Regions from separate parts of the Arthrobacter sp. NPDC056691 genome, predicted to be linked through region 1. Evidence: riboswitches for the same ligand, from Rfam matches in the RefSeq annotation. Region 1 holds a riboswitch; the other holds the start of a gene.

Evidence for each region. A riboswitch is a leader RNA that binds a small molecule or an ion and turns the genes downstream of it on or off. The one in region 1 is predicted to bind thiamine pyrophosphate.
Region 2: another riboswitch for thiamine pyrophosphate. It lies ahead of thiC (phosphomethylpyrimidine synthase ThiC); the one in region 1 lies ahead of ACFRAU_RS17705 (ECF transporter S component).

The regions. Positions count from the first base shown of each region.
Region 1 covers NZ_JBHTXX010000024.1:47,308-54,786, reverse strand. The annotation lists gene ACFRAU_RS17745 (Na+/H+ antiporter subunit D) at 1-1,453, shown strand, start outside; gene ACFRAU_RS17740 (Na+/H+ antiporter subunit E) at 1,450-1,995, shown strand; gene ACFRAU_RS17735 (monovalent cation/H+ antiporter complex subunit F) at 1,992-2,270, shown strand; gene mnhG (monovalent cation/H(+) antiporter subunit G) at 2,260-2,676, shown strand; gene ACFRAU_RS17725 (DUF2975 domain-containing protein) at 2,767-3,246, shown strand; gene ACFRAU_RS17720 (helix-turn-helix domain-containing protein) at 3,246-3,452, shown strand; gene ACFRAU_RS17715 (DUF4235 domain-containing protein) at 3,468-3,731, opposite strand; gene ACFRAU_RS17710 (heme-degrading domain-containing protein) at 3,789-4,340, opposite strand; TPP riboswitch at 4,460-4,603, shown strand; gene ACFRAU_RS17705 (ECF transporter S component) at 4,676-5,296, shown strand; gene ACFRAU_RS17700 (ABC transporter ATP-binding protein) at 5,296-6,960, shown strand; gene ACFRAU_RS17695 (energy-coupling factor transporter transmembrane component T family protein) at 6,957-7,479, shown strand, end outside.
Region 2 covers NZ_JBHTXX010000004.1:18,739-26,217, reverse strand. The annotation lists gene ACFRAU_RS05185 (glucose-6-phosphate dehydrogenase) at 1-1,206, opposite strand, end outside; gene ffh (signal recognition particle protein) at 1,291-2,871, shown strand; gene ACFRAU_RS05175 (alpha/beta fold hydrolase) at 2,928-3,662, shown strand; gene thiC (phosphomethylpyrimidine synthase ThiC) at 3,775-5,604, opposite strand; TPP riboswitch at 5,600-5,707, opposite strand; gene ACFRAU_RS05165 (amidohydrolase family protein) at 5,743-6,825, shown strand; gene ACFRAU_RS05160 (VOC family protein) at 6,904-7,479, shown strand, end outside.

The DNA.
Region 1 (7,479 bases):
GTGCCTGCTCCTGGCGTCGGTCTGGAACGGCGGCACGGCGGCGGTCAACATTGGCGGCTGGGTGCCGCCGTGGGGAATCGTCCTGGTGGTGGACCAGTTCTCATCGCTCATGCTCGTGGTGTCCTCCGCGGTGAGCCTCGCCGTCCTCGTGTATGCCACCGGCCAGGGCATGGCCGACGGCGACCAGGACGCCCCGGTGTCGATCTTTCACCCCACGTATCTGATCCTCGTCGCCGGGGTCTCCAACGCGTTCCTCTCCGGGGACCTGTTCAACCTCTACGTCGGTTTCGAGATCCTGCTGACGGCAAGCTATGTGCTGATGACCCTCGGCGGCACGGGCCCGCGCATCCGGGCGGGCGTCACCTATGTGGTGGTCTCCGTGGTGTCGTCGGTGCTGTTCCTGATTGCCATCGCCATGGTTTACGGCGCCACCGGCACCATCAACATGGCGGACCTGGCCATCAAGCTCACGGAACTGGACCAGGGAACCAAGACGCTCCTGCACGTGATGCTGCTGGTGGCCTTCGGGATCAAGGCCGCGGTGTTCCCCCTGTCCTTCTGGCTTCCGGACTCGTACCCCACCGCGCCGGCGCCGGTCACGGCCGTGTTCGCCGGCCTGCTCACCAAGGTGGGCGTCTACGCCATGGTCCGCACGGAAACCCTGCTGTTCCCCGGCGACAGCCTCAACACACCCCTGATGGTGGTGGCGCTGCTGACCATGGTGGTGGGCATCCTGGGCGCGCTCGCGCAGAGCGACATCAAGCGTCTGCTGTCCTTCACCCTGGTCAGCCATATCGGCTACATGGTGTTCGGCCTGGCGATGTCCTCCGTCGCCGGCCTTGCTGCCGCTGTGTTCTACGTGGCGCACCACATCACCATCCAGACCAGCCTCTTCCTGGTCACCGGCCTGATAGAGCGCCGCGGCGGCAGCTCCTCCGTGGACCGGCTGGCCGGGCTGGCCAAACTGTCCCCGCTGCTGGCCCTGTTGTTCTTCGTTCCGGCCATGAATCTCGCGGGCATCCCGCCGTTCTCGGGCTTCCTGGGCAAGCTTGGCCTGATGCAGGCCGGCATCGGCCTGGGCACCCCGCTGGCCTACGCCCTGGTGATCGGCGGCGTGCTGACCAGCCTGCTGACGCTGCTGGCCGTTGCCCGCGTGTGGAACCGTGCGTTCTGGCGCAAGGCCGAAGACGCGGAGCACCCCGATCCGGTGCTCCTCGCCGTTCCCGCCCCGGATGGCGGCGCGACGGCGGTGCGCCTCCTGCCGCGCACCATGGTGGGGTCCACGCTGGGCCTGGTGGTGCTGGGTGTGGCTCTCACAGTCTTCGCCGGTCCGCTCTTCCGCGTGGCGGACCAGTCGGCCGCGGCCATGCTGGACAGGTCCGCCTATATCCAGGCGGTGCTTGGTGACGGCGCGCCCGTCCCGGCGCTGGCGCTGAGCGGGGGCGGAAAATGAGCCGAAAGAGGGTGTCCCTGCGGCAGGAACTGCCGCTGCTGGTCTGGCTGGTCATCGTCTGGGGAGCCCTCTGGCAGGACTTCAGCCCCGGCAATCTGCTCTTCGGCGCCCTGCTGGCGATTGCCGTGGCGCGCCTTTTCTACCTGCCGCCGGTGGAGCTGAGCGGCCGTTTCAACGTGCTGCGGGCCGTTCCGTTCGCGGTGGTGTTCCTCGGCCGGGTGGTGGCCGCCAGCTGCCAGGTGTTCTACCTGGCGGTGGCCCAGGGGCCCAAGGTGACCAACGCCGTCGTCGCCGTTCCGTTGCGCAGCCATTCGGACCTGATGGTGACGGCGACCGGCCACGTGATCTCCCTGATCCCGGGGTCGCTGGTGGTGGAGGTGGACAGGTCCACGTCCACGCTCTACATCCACGGACTGAACGTCCGGAACGGGGAGGATGTCCTCAAACTGCGCAAGGAAGTCCGCGACACCGAGGCGGGGCTCATCCGGATCATGGGAACGAAGGAAGAGCTTGCCGCACTGAAGCAGGAGGTAGGCGCATGATGGAGTTGGTCCTCACCGTCACGGCTGTGGCGCTGGCCCTCGCGGCGGCGGGTGCGATCATCCGCATCGCCCGCGGCCCGTCACTTCTGGACCGGGTCCTCGCGGCGGACGTGCTGCTGGCCATCCTCGGCGCGGCCCTGTGCATCGACATGGCCGTGAACCGGCACCTGAACAACCTGATGCTGGTGGTGGCCGTGTCCGTGATCGGGTTCATCGGCTCGGTAACAGTGGCCCGTTTCGTGGCAGACCGGCGGGAGCAGCCCAATGAGTCCTGAACCGAACGCCGTGGATGCGGTGATCGACGCTGTTTCGGCCGTGTTCATGGTGGTGGGCGCGCTGATGTCCCTGGCCGCCGCCCTCGGCCTGCTCCGCTTCCCGGACCTGATGAGCCGCATGCACGCCGCCACGAAGCCCCAGGTGCTTGGTCTGTTCCTGCTGCTGGCGGCGGTGGGGCTGCAACTGCGCACGTGGTGGGTGTGGCCGGTGCTGCTGGTGGCATGGATCTTCCAGCTGCTCACGGTGCCGGTCTCTGCCCATATGGTGGGACGCGCCGGCTACCGCACCAAGCACCTCCATAAGGAGCTGCTCAGCACCGATGAGCTGGAGGCCGTGGTGGTGAAGGCCGCCAAGGCGGCCCGGGAATCGGAAGCGGACGACGGCGGTAACCGCCCCGCCGGCTAAGTCCGCTGGTTGAGCCCGTCGAAGCAGGGACGCGGGTACCCGCCGTCGTAGTCGATTGAAATTCGATAGTAAACCAGCGATACTCGATCCATGAATATGACAAACCTGGCGGTCACCGCGCTTCGGGTCCTGCTGGTCATGGCCTTCGGCCTGCTGGTGGTGTTCCAGACCCTGTCCCTGCCCGGGCAATTTGCCTACATGGCGGAGCAGAATCCGGCCGATGCGTATCTGAGGTGGCCGCTGACGGTCTTCGCCGTGGTGGAGGTGGCCTGCGTGCAGGTGGTGATCGTGAGCACCTGGAAACTCCTCACCATGGTCAGGCGGGACCGCATCTTCAGCAAGGCAGCCCTGGCCTGGGTGGACGCAATCGTGTGGGCAGTGCTCACCGCGTGGGTCCTCCTGGCCGGCGTCTTCGTCTTCATCGTGCTGAACGCGGATGATCCCGGGGTGCCCATGCTGCTGACGCTGATGCTGGTCGGCGGCGCCGTCATCGGGCTGCTCATGGTGGTGATGCGCGCGCTGCTGCGGCAGGCCACGGCACTGCGGACCGACATGGAAGCAGTGATCTGATGCCCATCGTGGTGCGTATCGACGTCGAACTGGCCAAACGAAAGATGAGCGTGGGGGAGTTCGCCGACCGGGTCGGGCTCACGCCGGCAAATGTGGCCGTGCTGAAGAACGGGCGGGCTAAGGCCGTGCGCTTCAGCACGCTGGAGGCGATGTGCAGGGTGCTCCGCTGCCAGCCCGGCGACCTGCTCGAGTGGGTCGAGGACTGACGGCCGGGCCGGTGCCTAGACGATGTCCTGGGTCTTGGCGAAGCGGGTGATGGCCCGCTGGGTGCCGCGGTTGGCCAGTACCTGGATGACCGCGCTGACCGACGCGGAGACGAGGGCAAACGTCAGGGCCGTACGCAGCGTCGTGGGGACATCGTCCTTGTCACCCTTGGGAGGCTTCTGCCCCGTGACCTTTTCCCAGATGGTATCGACGGCCTTGGTGCCGGCGAACCCTGCCAGCAGGCTGATGCCCGTGCCAAGCAGTTTGATCAAGAGACTCATTCCGGAACTCCTCGCGTGGTGAACACTGGTCTTTCCCTAGCCTATCCGCATCAAACGCTAGCCCCTCCGCATGGACCGGTGGATTTCCCGCAATGCCTGCACCACGAGGTCGTGGTCCGCTTTCTGCGGCAGCCCGGAGACCGTGACCACGGCCACCGCTCCCACATCCCGAACATAGATGGGGAAGGCTCCGCCGTGGGCGGCGTAGGTGGACTGGTCGAACCAGGCGTTCTCCTCGATCCGTCCGCCGCCTGCCCTGCCGCGAAGACCCACCAGCAGCGACGGCTCCTCGTAGCGCACGGCAGTCCGCTGCTTGGCCCGGACCCAGCCCTCGTTGTCCGGGGTGGCACCCTCGAGTGCCACGTGGAACAGGACCTGTTCGCCCTTGGTGATATCGATGGCGATGGGCAGCCGGTCCTCCTTGCCGCGTTCAACCAGTTCCAGGCCGAGCGCCAGGGCATCGTCCTTGCTGAACCTCGGGAACTGCAGTTCGGCGATTTCACCCTCGATCTGACCGATCAGGGCTGCCAGGGATCCCGCCGGCTGGTCCTCGGCGGAATCGGGGTCAAAGGCGGGCAGGGCAGTGCTGCCGGAGTCCTGTAGCGTCATGGCCCCAATGTACTCCGGGCGGCTGTTCCGGCGGTGCGGCAAGGCTTCTGGATTGTGACGGCGGCCCCGGGATTCCGGGCCCGCCGAGGTGTAAACTGGACCAGCCCACAAGGGCAGATTTATCACGACAGGGGAGCGCCGCCGTCGGGATGCAAAGGCAGTTGCCAGCGCAACCGTGGATGGGCGCTGAGAGTGCGGACAGCCGCAGACCCTCGAACCTGATCCGGCTAGTACCGGCGCAAGGGAGTCGAGTTCTCAGAGCGCCCGGCAGCAGGTGGCCCAGCCACCGGCAGCCGGGGGAACGCTTTCCCCTCCTGTTCCTCAGGAGGACCATCATGACAACTGCAGCAATCAAGAAGACCAGTTACAACTGGCGCGTGGCGGACATCGTGGTAGCGGCGCTCATCGCCGTTGCCGGCGGCGTGATCTTCTGGGCCTGGTCCCAGGGCGCCAACCTCATCTCCACCCCCGTCAACGCCGTCTACCCGCCCCTGAGCGGCCTGTACGCCGGCGGCTGGATGATCCCGGCGGTGCTGGGCATGCTCATCATCCGCAAGCCCGGCGCGGCCCTGTTCTGCGAAACGGTGGCGGCCACCGGCGAGCTCATCATGGGCTCGCAGTACGGCACCACGGTGCTGATCTCCGGTGTCCTCCAGGGCCTGGGCGCGGAGCTCGTGTTCGCCGCCCTGGTGTACCGGAAGTTCAACCTCCCGGCTTCGCTGCTTGCGGGTGCCGGCGCGGGCCTGTTCTGCGGCCTGAACGACTCCTTCGCACCGTGGGGCTGGAACATCGCCTACACCTCCGGCGACAAGCTCGCGTACATCGTGTTCTGTGCCATCTCCGGCGCGGTCATCGCCGGTGCCCTGTCCTGGATCGCCACCCGCGGCCTGGCCAAGACCGGCGTACTGAGTTCCTTTGCGTCCCGCAAGGCAGCCACGGAGCCCGTCTTCTCCTAATGCCCGGACAACACGACGGCGGCGTCCGCCCCGCCGCGGTACACGCCCGCGGCTGGGGCTGGCGCCACGCCGGCCGCACCAAACCCGCCGTCCACGCCCTGGACCTGGACATCCGGCCCGGCGAACGGGTCCTGCTGCTGGGCCCGTCCGGGGCCGGCAAGTCCACGCTGCTGCACGCCCTGGCCGGTGTGCTGGGGGACAGTGACTCGGGCGGCAGCCCGGCGGACGACGGCGGTGCAACCGACCGCGACGATGCTGACGAGAGCGGTGAGCTGCTCATCGACGGAGCACCGCCGCGTGCACAGCGAGGCCGCGCCGGCCTCATGCAGCAGGATCCGGAAACCCAGGTGGTCCTTTCCCGGCTGGGCGACGACGTCGCCTTCGGCGCCGAAAACCTCTCCGTACCTCGCGACGAGATCTGGCGCCGCGTGCACGAGGCACTGGACGACGTCGGACTGTCCCACCTGCCGCTGAACCACCCGACGTCGGTCCTGTCCGGCGGCCAGAAGCAGCGCCTGGCGCTTGCAGGCATCCTGGCGATGCGTCCGGGGCTGATCCTGCTGGACGAGCCGACCGCGAACCTCGACCCCGCAGGCGTCCTGGAAGTCCGGGACGCCGTGGGCCGCTGCCTCGACAAGACCGGAGCCACCCTGGTGGTCGTGGAGCACCGGGTTGCCGCGTGGAAAGACCTGGTGGACCGCATCGTGGTGCTGCAGCCGGGGTCCGCCACGAACGGCGCGGTACTGATCGACGGGACGCCGGACGAGGTCCTCGAACAGGCCCGCGGGATGCTCACCGCCGCCGGCGTGTGGGTCCCGGGCTACATTCCTGAAACGCGGCGCCGTTCCGCCGGGACCGTGCCGCCGGCCTCCGGTCTTGCGCCAGCCTCCGGGAGTGCCGGCGGGCTTTTCAGTGGCCAATTACTTCTGGCCACTGAAAAGCTCGCCGTCTCGCGGGAACGACCCCGGCGCCGCGGCTTCCGCTCCGTGCCGCCCGAGCCGGTTCTGCGGGACGTCACGGCGCACGTCCGGGCCGGTGAGGCGCTGACCGTCACCGGTCCCAACGGCGCCGGCAAGTCCACCTTTGCGTTGACCCTCGCCGGGCTGCTGCCGGCCGTGGACGGCAAGGTCTCCGCGACCGTTGAGCTGAGCGCCGGCGCGGGCATCGACCCCTACAAGTGGAAGGCCGAGCAGCTGATCTCCCGGATCGGCACGGTATTCCAGGAGCCCGAGCACCAGTTCGTTACCGGCCGCGTCCTGGACGAGCTGCTCTTCGGGCCGCGCCATCTGGGCCACGGTGAAGAGCGCGTCGACGAGCTGCTGGAGCGCCTGCGGCTCACCCATCTGGTGGACGCCAACCCGTACACCCTGTCCGGCGGCGAGAAACGCCGGCTCTCTGTTGCCACCGTCCTGGCGGCGCACCCGCAGGTGCTGGTCCTGGACGAGCCCACCTTCGGTCAGGACGCCAACACCTGGGCGGAGCTTGCCTCGTTCCTTTCCGAACTGCTCGACGCCGGCACGGCCGTGGTGTCCGTGACCCACGACGAGGAGTTCACCCACGTGCTCGGCGGCACCGAGCTGCGGCTGGGCTCCGGCAGCAGGCGCGGACCCGGACCCGTCGGGTCCAGACCAGCCGGGCCGGCAGCAGAACAGGCGACGACATGAGGGAAGCACTGACACTCGAAGGAAACCGCGCGGTGCTGACCCGGGCCAATCCGCTGGCCAAATTCGCCGCGGTCTTCCTGGTCACCTTTGCCCTGGCGCTGTCCATCGACTGGATGTCCGCCTCGGTGGCGCTCGTGTGCGAGCTGCTGGTCTTTCCGCTGGCCGGGTTGACGATTTCACTGCTTTGGCAGCGCGGGTGGCCGCTGATCCTGGCTGCCGCCGTGGGCGGCTGGAGCACCTCCATCCTGGCGCCGGACAGCGGAAGGATACTGCTCGACGTCGGACTCTGGTCCATGAGCGAAGGTTCCCTTCAGCTGGGGCTGGGTTTCCTGCTGCGGGGCCTGGCCATCGCCCTGCCCGCGGTGCTTCTGATGAGCTGCACCGACCCCACCGACCTGGCTGACGCCCTCGCGCAGAAGGCGCGGCTGCCGCACCGTTTCGTGCTCGGGACCCTGGCGGCGATGCGGCTGGTCGGGCTCATGGCCGAGGAATGGCAGACCATCGGCATGGCCCGGCGCG
Region 2 (7,479 bases), on a different contig from region 1:
CAGCTCGGAGGCGTTGAGCTCGGCCACAAGCGCGGCGCGGTCCAGGCTGAAGATGTCCCCGGGGCCGTTGACGTCGACGTCGAGCTCCAGGGTGTCCGGACCGAACCCGATCCGGAGCTTGTTGGGGGCGTCCCGGCCTGTGAAGCCGGCGGGCAGGTGCGGAACCGGCCGGAAGGTGACCACCGCTTCCTTGCGCTTGTCCCCGAGGGCCTTGCCGGAGCGCAGGATGAACGGCACGCCTTTCCATCGCCAGTTATCGATGTCCACGCGGACCTCGGCCAGGGTCTCCGTGTGCCTGTCCGGGTCCACGCCGTCCTCGCGCGCGTAATCGGGGACGTCCTTGCCGTTGAGGCTGCCCGCGAGGTAGCGCGCCCGCCGGGTGCTGTCCGTGTACGGCGGCTTGATGCTGCTGGCCCTTAGGACCGCGCCGATGGCATCGCGGAGGTCGCGCTCGCCGATGGTGGCCGGCGGTTCGATGGCCAGCAGCGCCATGATCTGCAGCAGGTGGCTCTGGATCATGTCGCGCAGTGCTCCCGCGCCGTCGTAGTAACGCGCCCGGTCCTCGAGCGCCAGGTCCTCATCGAAGATGATTTCCACCTTGGAGATGTGTTGGCGGTTCCAGACCGGCTCCAGGAAGTTGTTGGCGAACCGCAGGCCGAGGATGTTCAGGACAGTGGCCTTGCCCAGGAAATGGTCCACGCGGTGGATGTGGTCCTCGGGGACCAAGGTCAGGAGCGTCCGGTTGAGTTCACGGGCGGACTCCTCGCCGGAGCCGAAGGGCTTCTCCATGACCAGCCGGGTGCCGGCGGGGACCTGCTCCGGGCGCAGGATTTCGCAGGCCTTCTGGCTCACGTGGGGCGGCAGGGCGAAGTAGACGGCGACCGGACCCTCGAGGCCGGCCAGGAGCTGCGCGAGCGGGCCGTCCGCGGTGACGTCGGCCTGATGGTACTCCGTGGACTTTGCCATGGCCGCCAGCGCGTCCTTGCCGGCGTCGTCCGCCTTTTCGGCGGCGGCGTCAAAGGCGGTGTGCACGCGTTCCTGCCACTGTTCCCGTGACCACGGATCCGAACCGGCCCCCACGAGCAACAGGCCGGCGGCGCGGCCGGTGGCTACCAGCCTGGCCAGGCCGGGGAGGAGGAGCCGGCCGGTGAGATCGCCGGAGGCACCGAGGATGAGCAGGGTTCTTACAGTCGTTTGGCTCGTCACCCTGCCAGCATGCCATCTTGAAGGCGTGTCTTGATACCCTAGATAGTCGAGTCCCGTACATCCACTGAAAGAAGTGCACGGCGCGTGTTCAATTCACTCTCTGACCGGTTGACAGCAACCTTCAAGAACCTTCGCGGCAAGGGCCGCCTCACCGAGGCAGATGTCGACGCCACGGTCCGCGAGATCCGGCGCGCCCTGCTGGATGCGGATGTTGCGGTGCCCGTGGTCCGGGAATTCACCGGGCGGGTCCGTGAGCGCGCGCTGGGCGCCGAGGTCTCCGGGGCCCTGAACCCCAGCCAGCAGATCGTGAAGATCGTCAACGAGGAGCTTGTTGAGATCCTCGGCGGCGAGACGCGGCGCATCCGGATGGCCAAGACAGGGCCCACGATCATCATGCTCGCCGGCCTCCAGGGTGCCGGCAAGACCACCCTGGCCGGAAAGCTCGCCAAGTGGATGAAGGCACAGGGCCACAGCCCCATCCTTGTCGCCTGTGACCTCCAGCGCCCCAACGCCGTGACGCAGCTGCAGGTAGTGGGCCAGCGCGCGGGAGTTCCCGTCTTCGCGCCGCACCCGGGCGCCACCTCCGAGCTGGCACACCCGGCCGGCGACCCCGTCGCCGTGGCACGCGCCGGCGTCGATGAAGCGCGCCAGAAGCTGCACGACGTCGTCATCGTGGACACCGCCGGCCGCCTCGGCGTCGACGCCGACATGATGGAGCAGGCACGGCAGATCCGCCGGGCCATTGTGCCCAATGAAGTCCTCTTCGTGATCGACTCCATGATCGGCCAGGACGCCGTCAACACGGCCACCGCTTTCGACGAGGGCGTGAACTTCACGGGCATCGTGCTGTCAAAGCTCGACGGCGACGCGCGCGGCGGCGCCGCGCTGTCCGTTTCGTCGGTCACCGGCAAGCCGGTGATGTTCGCCTCGACCGGTGAAAGCCTGGACGACTTCGAACTGTTCCACCCGGACCGGATGGCCTCGCGCATCCTGGACATGGGTGACGTCCTGTCCCTCATTGAGCAGGCTGAAAAGTCCTGGGACAAGGAAGAAGCCGCCCGGATGGCGAAGAAGTTCGCCGACCAGGAGGACTTCACGCTGGATGACTTCCTCGCGCAGATGCAGCAGATCCGCAAAATGGGCTCCATGAAGAAGATGCTCATGATGATGCCCGGCGCGCAGAACATCCGGCAGCAGCTGGAGCAGTTCGACGAGCGCGAAATCGACCGGGTGGAGGCCATTGTCCGCTCGATGACCCCGCACGAGCGCGTTGCGCCGAAGATCATCAACGGTTCGCGCAGGGCCCGCATCGCCCGCGGCTCGGGCGTGCACGTGTCCGAGGTCAACGGGCTGCTGGAACGCTTCGCCCAGGCCCAGAAGATGATGAAGAAGATGGCCCAGGGCGGCGGCATGCCGGGAATGCCCGGGATGCCCGGCATGGGCGCAGGCGGTGCCCGCAAGGGCGGCAAGAACGCGCCCAAGAAGAAGGCCCGCTCCGGCAATCCTGCCAAGGCGGCACAGGAGCTTCGCGAGGCGGAGGCCCGGCGGGCAGGGGCATCCAAGGCGGTGCCCACCGGAGCTGCCTTCGGCCAGCAGTCCGGCGACTTCGATCCGTCCCAGCTGAACCTGCCGAAGGGCTTCGACAAGTTCATGGGCGGCAATTAGGGCGCTCGGTCATGTCGGCCGGCGCCGATGTCAGACCGCTGCCATAAGGTTGGGTCATGTATAAGCAGCGGGTAGTGTTCGTGCACGGTGCCGGCAATTTCGGCTCAGCGGCGTGGCCGCGCCAGCACGGCATGGCCCTGCAGTACGACGCCCTGTTCCTGCGGCGCCACGGCTTTGACGCCGAGGCCGAACCGCTGGAGACCGACTTCGCCGAGGACGCCCGCATTGTGCTGCGGTCCCTGGCTGATGACGGCCGCGGGGCCGCCGGGGGCCACGTGGTGGCGCATTCGCAGGGCGCCATCGCCGCGATGATGGCCGCCGTCGAACGCCCGGACCTGGTCTTCTCGCTGACGCTCGTGGAACCGGCCTGCCTGTCGCTCACCGCAGAATTGCCTGCCACCGCCGCGCACCGCGCCCTGATGGAGCCGCTGTTCGAGGTACGGCACCAGCTCGGCGATGACGACTACGAACGCGAGTTCCTGCGCCGCGCCTTCGCCGCGGACACACCGGAGCCGAGCACCCCCGAAGCGAAGCGCGCCGCGCGCCGGCTGCGCCTGCAGGCACCGCCGTGGCAGGCGCCGCTGCAGATCGTGCCGGGAGTACCCACCCTGGTCCTCACCGGCGGCTGGGAGCCGCTGTACGAGGAAATAGCCGGCTACCTGCGCGAGACCGGCGCCGTGCACCGCATCGCTGCGGGCGGGCACCGGCCGCACGACTCACCGGAAGGCGACCGCTACATTCGCGCGTTCATCGCCGAAGTCAGCCGCCGGGACCAGCCGAGGGCCTCCTGACGGACTCAGCGTCTGAGAGACACAGCGTCTGAGAGACACAGCGTCCTGACGGACGTTCCGGGAGCCCGCCCGGCCGGCCCCCAATGCCAGCCGGACAGAACCCCGGGAGCCGTTAGTTGCGCGCCGACTCCGGAAGCCGCAGCTCGGGCAGGTACACCTTTCCGCCCGCAGCGAGGAATTCCTGGCTCTTCTCGCGCATGCCCTCCGCCATTTCGGCGAGGGCGGCCTGGGCTTCGGCCGAGCCGTACTCGTTCCGGATGTCCTGGCTGATCCGCATGGAGCAGAACTTGGGCCCGCACATCGAGCAGAAGTGCGCTGTCTTGGCGGGTTCCGCCGGCAGCGTCTCGTCGTGGAAGGACTCGGCGGTCACCGGGTCGAGCGACAGCGCGAACTGGTCGCGCCACCGGAACTCGAACCGGGCCTTGGACAGTGCATCGTCCCGCTCGTTCGCGCCGGGGTGCCCCTTGGCGAGGTCGGCGGCGTGCGCGGCGATCTTGTACGTGATGACGCCCGTCTTCACGTCGTCCTTGTTCGGCAGGCCCAGGTGTTCCTTCGGCGTGACGTAGCAGAGCATGGCCGTGCCGTAGCGGGCGATTTCGGTGGCACCGATGGCCGAGGTGATGTGGTCGTAGCCGGGGGCCACGTCCGTGACCAGCGGGCCCAGCGTGTAGAAGGGCGCACCCTTGCAGAGTTCCTGCTGGCGCTCAACGTTTTCGCGCACCAGGTGGAACGGGATGTGACCCGGCCCCTCGACCATGACCTGCACGTCGTACTCCCAGGCCCGCTGGGTCAGCTCGGCCAGGGTGTCCAGTTCGGCGAACTGCGCGGCGTCGTTGGCGTCCGCCGTCGCGCCCGGCCGAAGACCGTCACCCAGCGAGAAGGCGACGTCGTACTTGGCGAAGATCTCGCAAAGCTCGTCGAAGTGGGTGTACAGGAAGTTTTCCTGGTGGTGGGCCAGGCACCAGCCGGCCATGATCGAACCACCGCGGGAGACGATGCCGGTGACGCGGTTCGCCGTGAGCGGCACGTAGCGCAGCAGCACGCCGGCGTGGATGGTCATGTAGTCCACACCCTGTTCGCACTGCTCGATGACGGTGTCGCGGAAGATTTCCCAGGTGAGCGCGTTCGCTTCGCCGTTGACCTTTTCCAGGGCCTGGTAAATCGGCACGGTGCCGATCGGTACGGGGGAGTTGCGGATGAGCCACTCACGCGTGGTGTGGATGTCGTCGCCCGTGGACAGGTCCATGACCGTGTCGGCGCCCCACTGGGTGGCCCACTGCAGCTTGTCCACCTCCTCCGCGATGGAGCTGGTGACGGCCGAGTTGCCGATGTTGGCGTTGATCTTCACCAGGAACGCCTTGCCGATGATCATCGGCTCGGATTCCGGGTGGTTGATGTTGGTGGGGATGATGGCCCGTCCGGCGGCGAGTTCGCTCCGGACCAGTTCCACATCGCAGTTTTCGCGGAGGGCCACGAAGCGCATTTCCGGGGTGATGACGCCCTGCCGTGCGTAATGCATCTGCGTGACGGTCTTGCCTTCCGCCGCACGGCGGGGCACCGGCCGGGCGCCCTTCCACTCGGCGGAAGCCGCGCCGCGGCGCACGGCTGACTTGCCGTCGTCGAGCAGGTTCCGTTCGCGTCCGTCGTACGGCTCCGTGTCTTCGCGTGCCGCAATCCATTCCGAACGGAACGGCGCGAGGCCCACCACCGGATCGCTGCCCGGACCCGCCGTGCGGTAAACCCGCAGCGGTTCGTTCTGCTCGCCGTTCGGTGAAGGCTCAAGGGCGATTTCCGTTACCGGCACCCGCAGGCCGTCGCCTTCGAGATAGGCCAGTGAATGGGATTTCAGCGACTGCGTGACGCTGCCGGCAGCACTACCGGCGGCTTCACTTTGGGCCGCATCAATCTGGGCAGGGATCAGCTGTGATTTCTGGGTGCTCAATTTACTGCTCACTTCCTTCGCCGGCATTACCCGGACAGGTTCAACGGTCGCAGGCTGCGCCAGCCTGATCTCAGCCCCTGCAGGGGCCCCCGTGTGGTCGTAGACGAAGCTACCACAGCTGCGGCTTAGGCTGGTGTCATGGCGCACATCATCGAATTCAGCGGACCCGTGCTCACTGCGGCGGATGAGGAACGCCGCGGGCTCTGGTCCGTGGACGGGAAGCTGACGTTTGATCCGCCGGGCCAGCGGCCGGACGCCGTTCTTGACGGCTGGGTCCTGCCCGGTTTCGCGGACGCCCACTGCCACATCGGATTGGGCCCGGGCGGTGCTGTGGACGACGACGTGGCCTACGCCCAGGCCGTGACGGACCGCAACGCCGGCACGCTGCTGGTCCGCGACGCCGGGGCCGCCAGCGACACCCGGTGGCTGCAGCAGCGGGCCGACACGCCGCGGATCATCCGGGCCGGCCGGCACGTTGCACGGTCCCGCCGGTACCTGAGGAACTTCGCCGTGGAGGTCGAGCCAGAGGGCCTCGTGGAGGCGGTGCGCAAGCAGGCGCGGGAAGGGGACGGCTGGGTCAAGCTGGTGGGGGACTGGATCGACCGGACCGCCGGCGACCTCGCGCCGTCGTTCCCTGCCGCGGCCGTGCGGGACGCCGTCCGGGCAGCCCACGACGAGGGGGCCAGGGTCACGGCGCACTGCTTCGGGGAGGACACCCTGGATGACATGCTGGACGCCGGCATCGACTGCATCGAGCACGCCACGGGCCTGCTGCCCACGCACATTCCGCGGCTCGTCGAGCAGCAGGTGCCGATCGTGCCGACACTGATCAACATCGCCACCTTCCCGGACATCGCCGCGCAGGCAGAGCCGAAGTTTCCGCGGTATGCGGAGCACATGCGCTCACTGTGGACCCGCCGTCGGGAGCGCGTCCTCGAAGCGTATGAGGCCGGCGTCGAAATTTACGCGGGAACGGATGCCGGCAGCGTGATCCGCCACGGCCGCATCGCGGACGAAATCCTTGAACTTCACGCCGCCGGACTGCCCGCACCGGCGGCGCTGGACGCGGCATGCTGGCGGGCGCGCCGCTGGCTGGGAGCCGACGGCCTGGCGGAAGGGGCGGCCGCGGACGTGGTGGTCTGCCGGGAGGACCCGCGGACCGTGCCGGAGACCATCCGCAGCCTCACGAATGTGGTGCTCCGGGGAAAGATCGTGCATTAGGAATAAATTGAAGCTTCAAGTAATTTAGAGATGTAGAGGCCGCCGAAATCCGGTGGTCCGGACATTCGGGAGTATTCAATGACAGCAGCAGACAGCAGCCAGGACTTGCTTCCTGCCGACCTCACCATGGGCACCGTCATGCTCAAGGTGGGCGACATGAAGCTCATGACCGATTACTACCAGCGCGCCCTCGGCCTCGACGTCGTCGCCGAGCAGGACGGCGGCCTCTACCTCGGCCGGCTCAAGACGCCCCTGGTGCACCTCGCGCCCGCTCCGGGCCTCAACATTCCCGGCCGGGGCGAGGCCGGCCTCTTCCACACAGCGCTCCTGTTCGAGGACCAGTCCTCGCTGGCCGCCACCATTGCCAGCGCGGCCCAGTACGAGCCGCAGGCCTTCGTGGGCAGCGCCGACCATCTGGTGAGCGAGGCCTTCTATTTCACCGACCCGGAAGGCAACGGGATCGAACTCTACTGGGACCGCCCGCGCGAGGCCTGGTCCTGGGACGGCAAGAACGTAGTCATGGACAGCCTGGCGCTGCCGCCGCAAAAGTACCTCCAGGACCACCTCACGCAGGAGTCTGTGGAAGGCCAGCGAGGCACCGACGCAGGCGTGGGCCACGTTCACCTGCAGGTGGGTGACGTGCAGTCAGCCCAT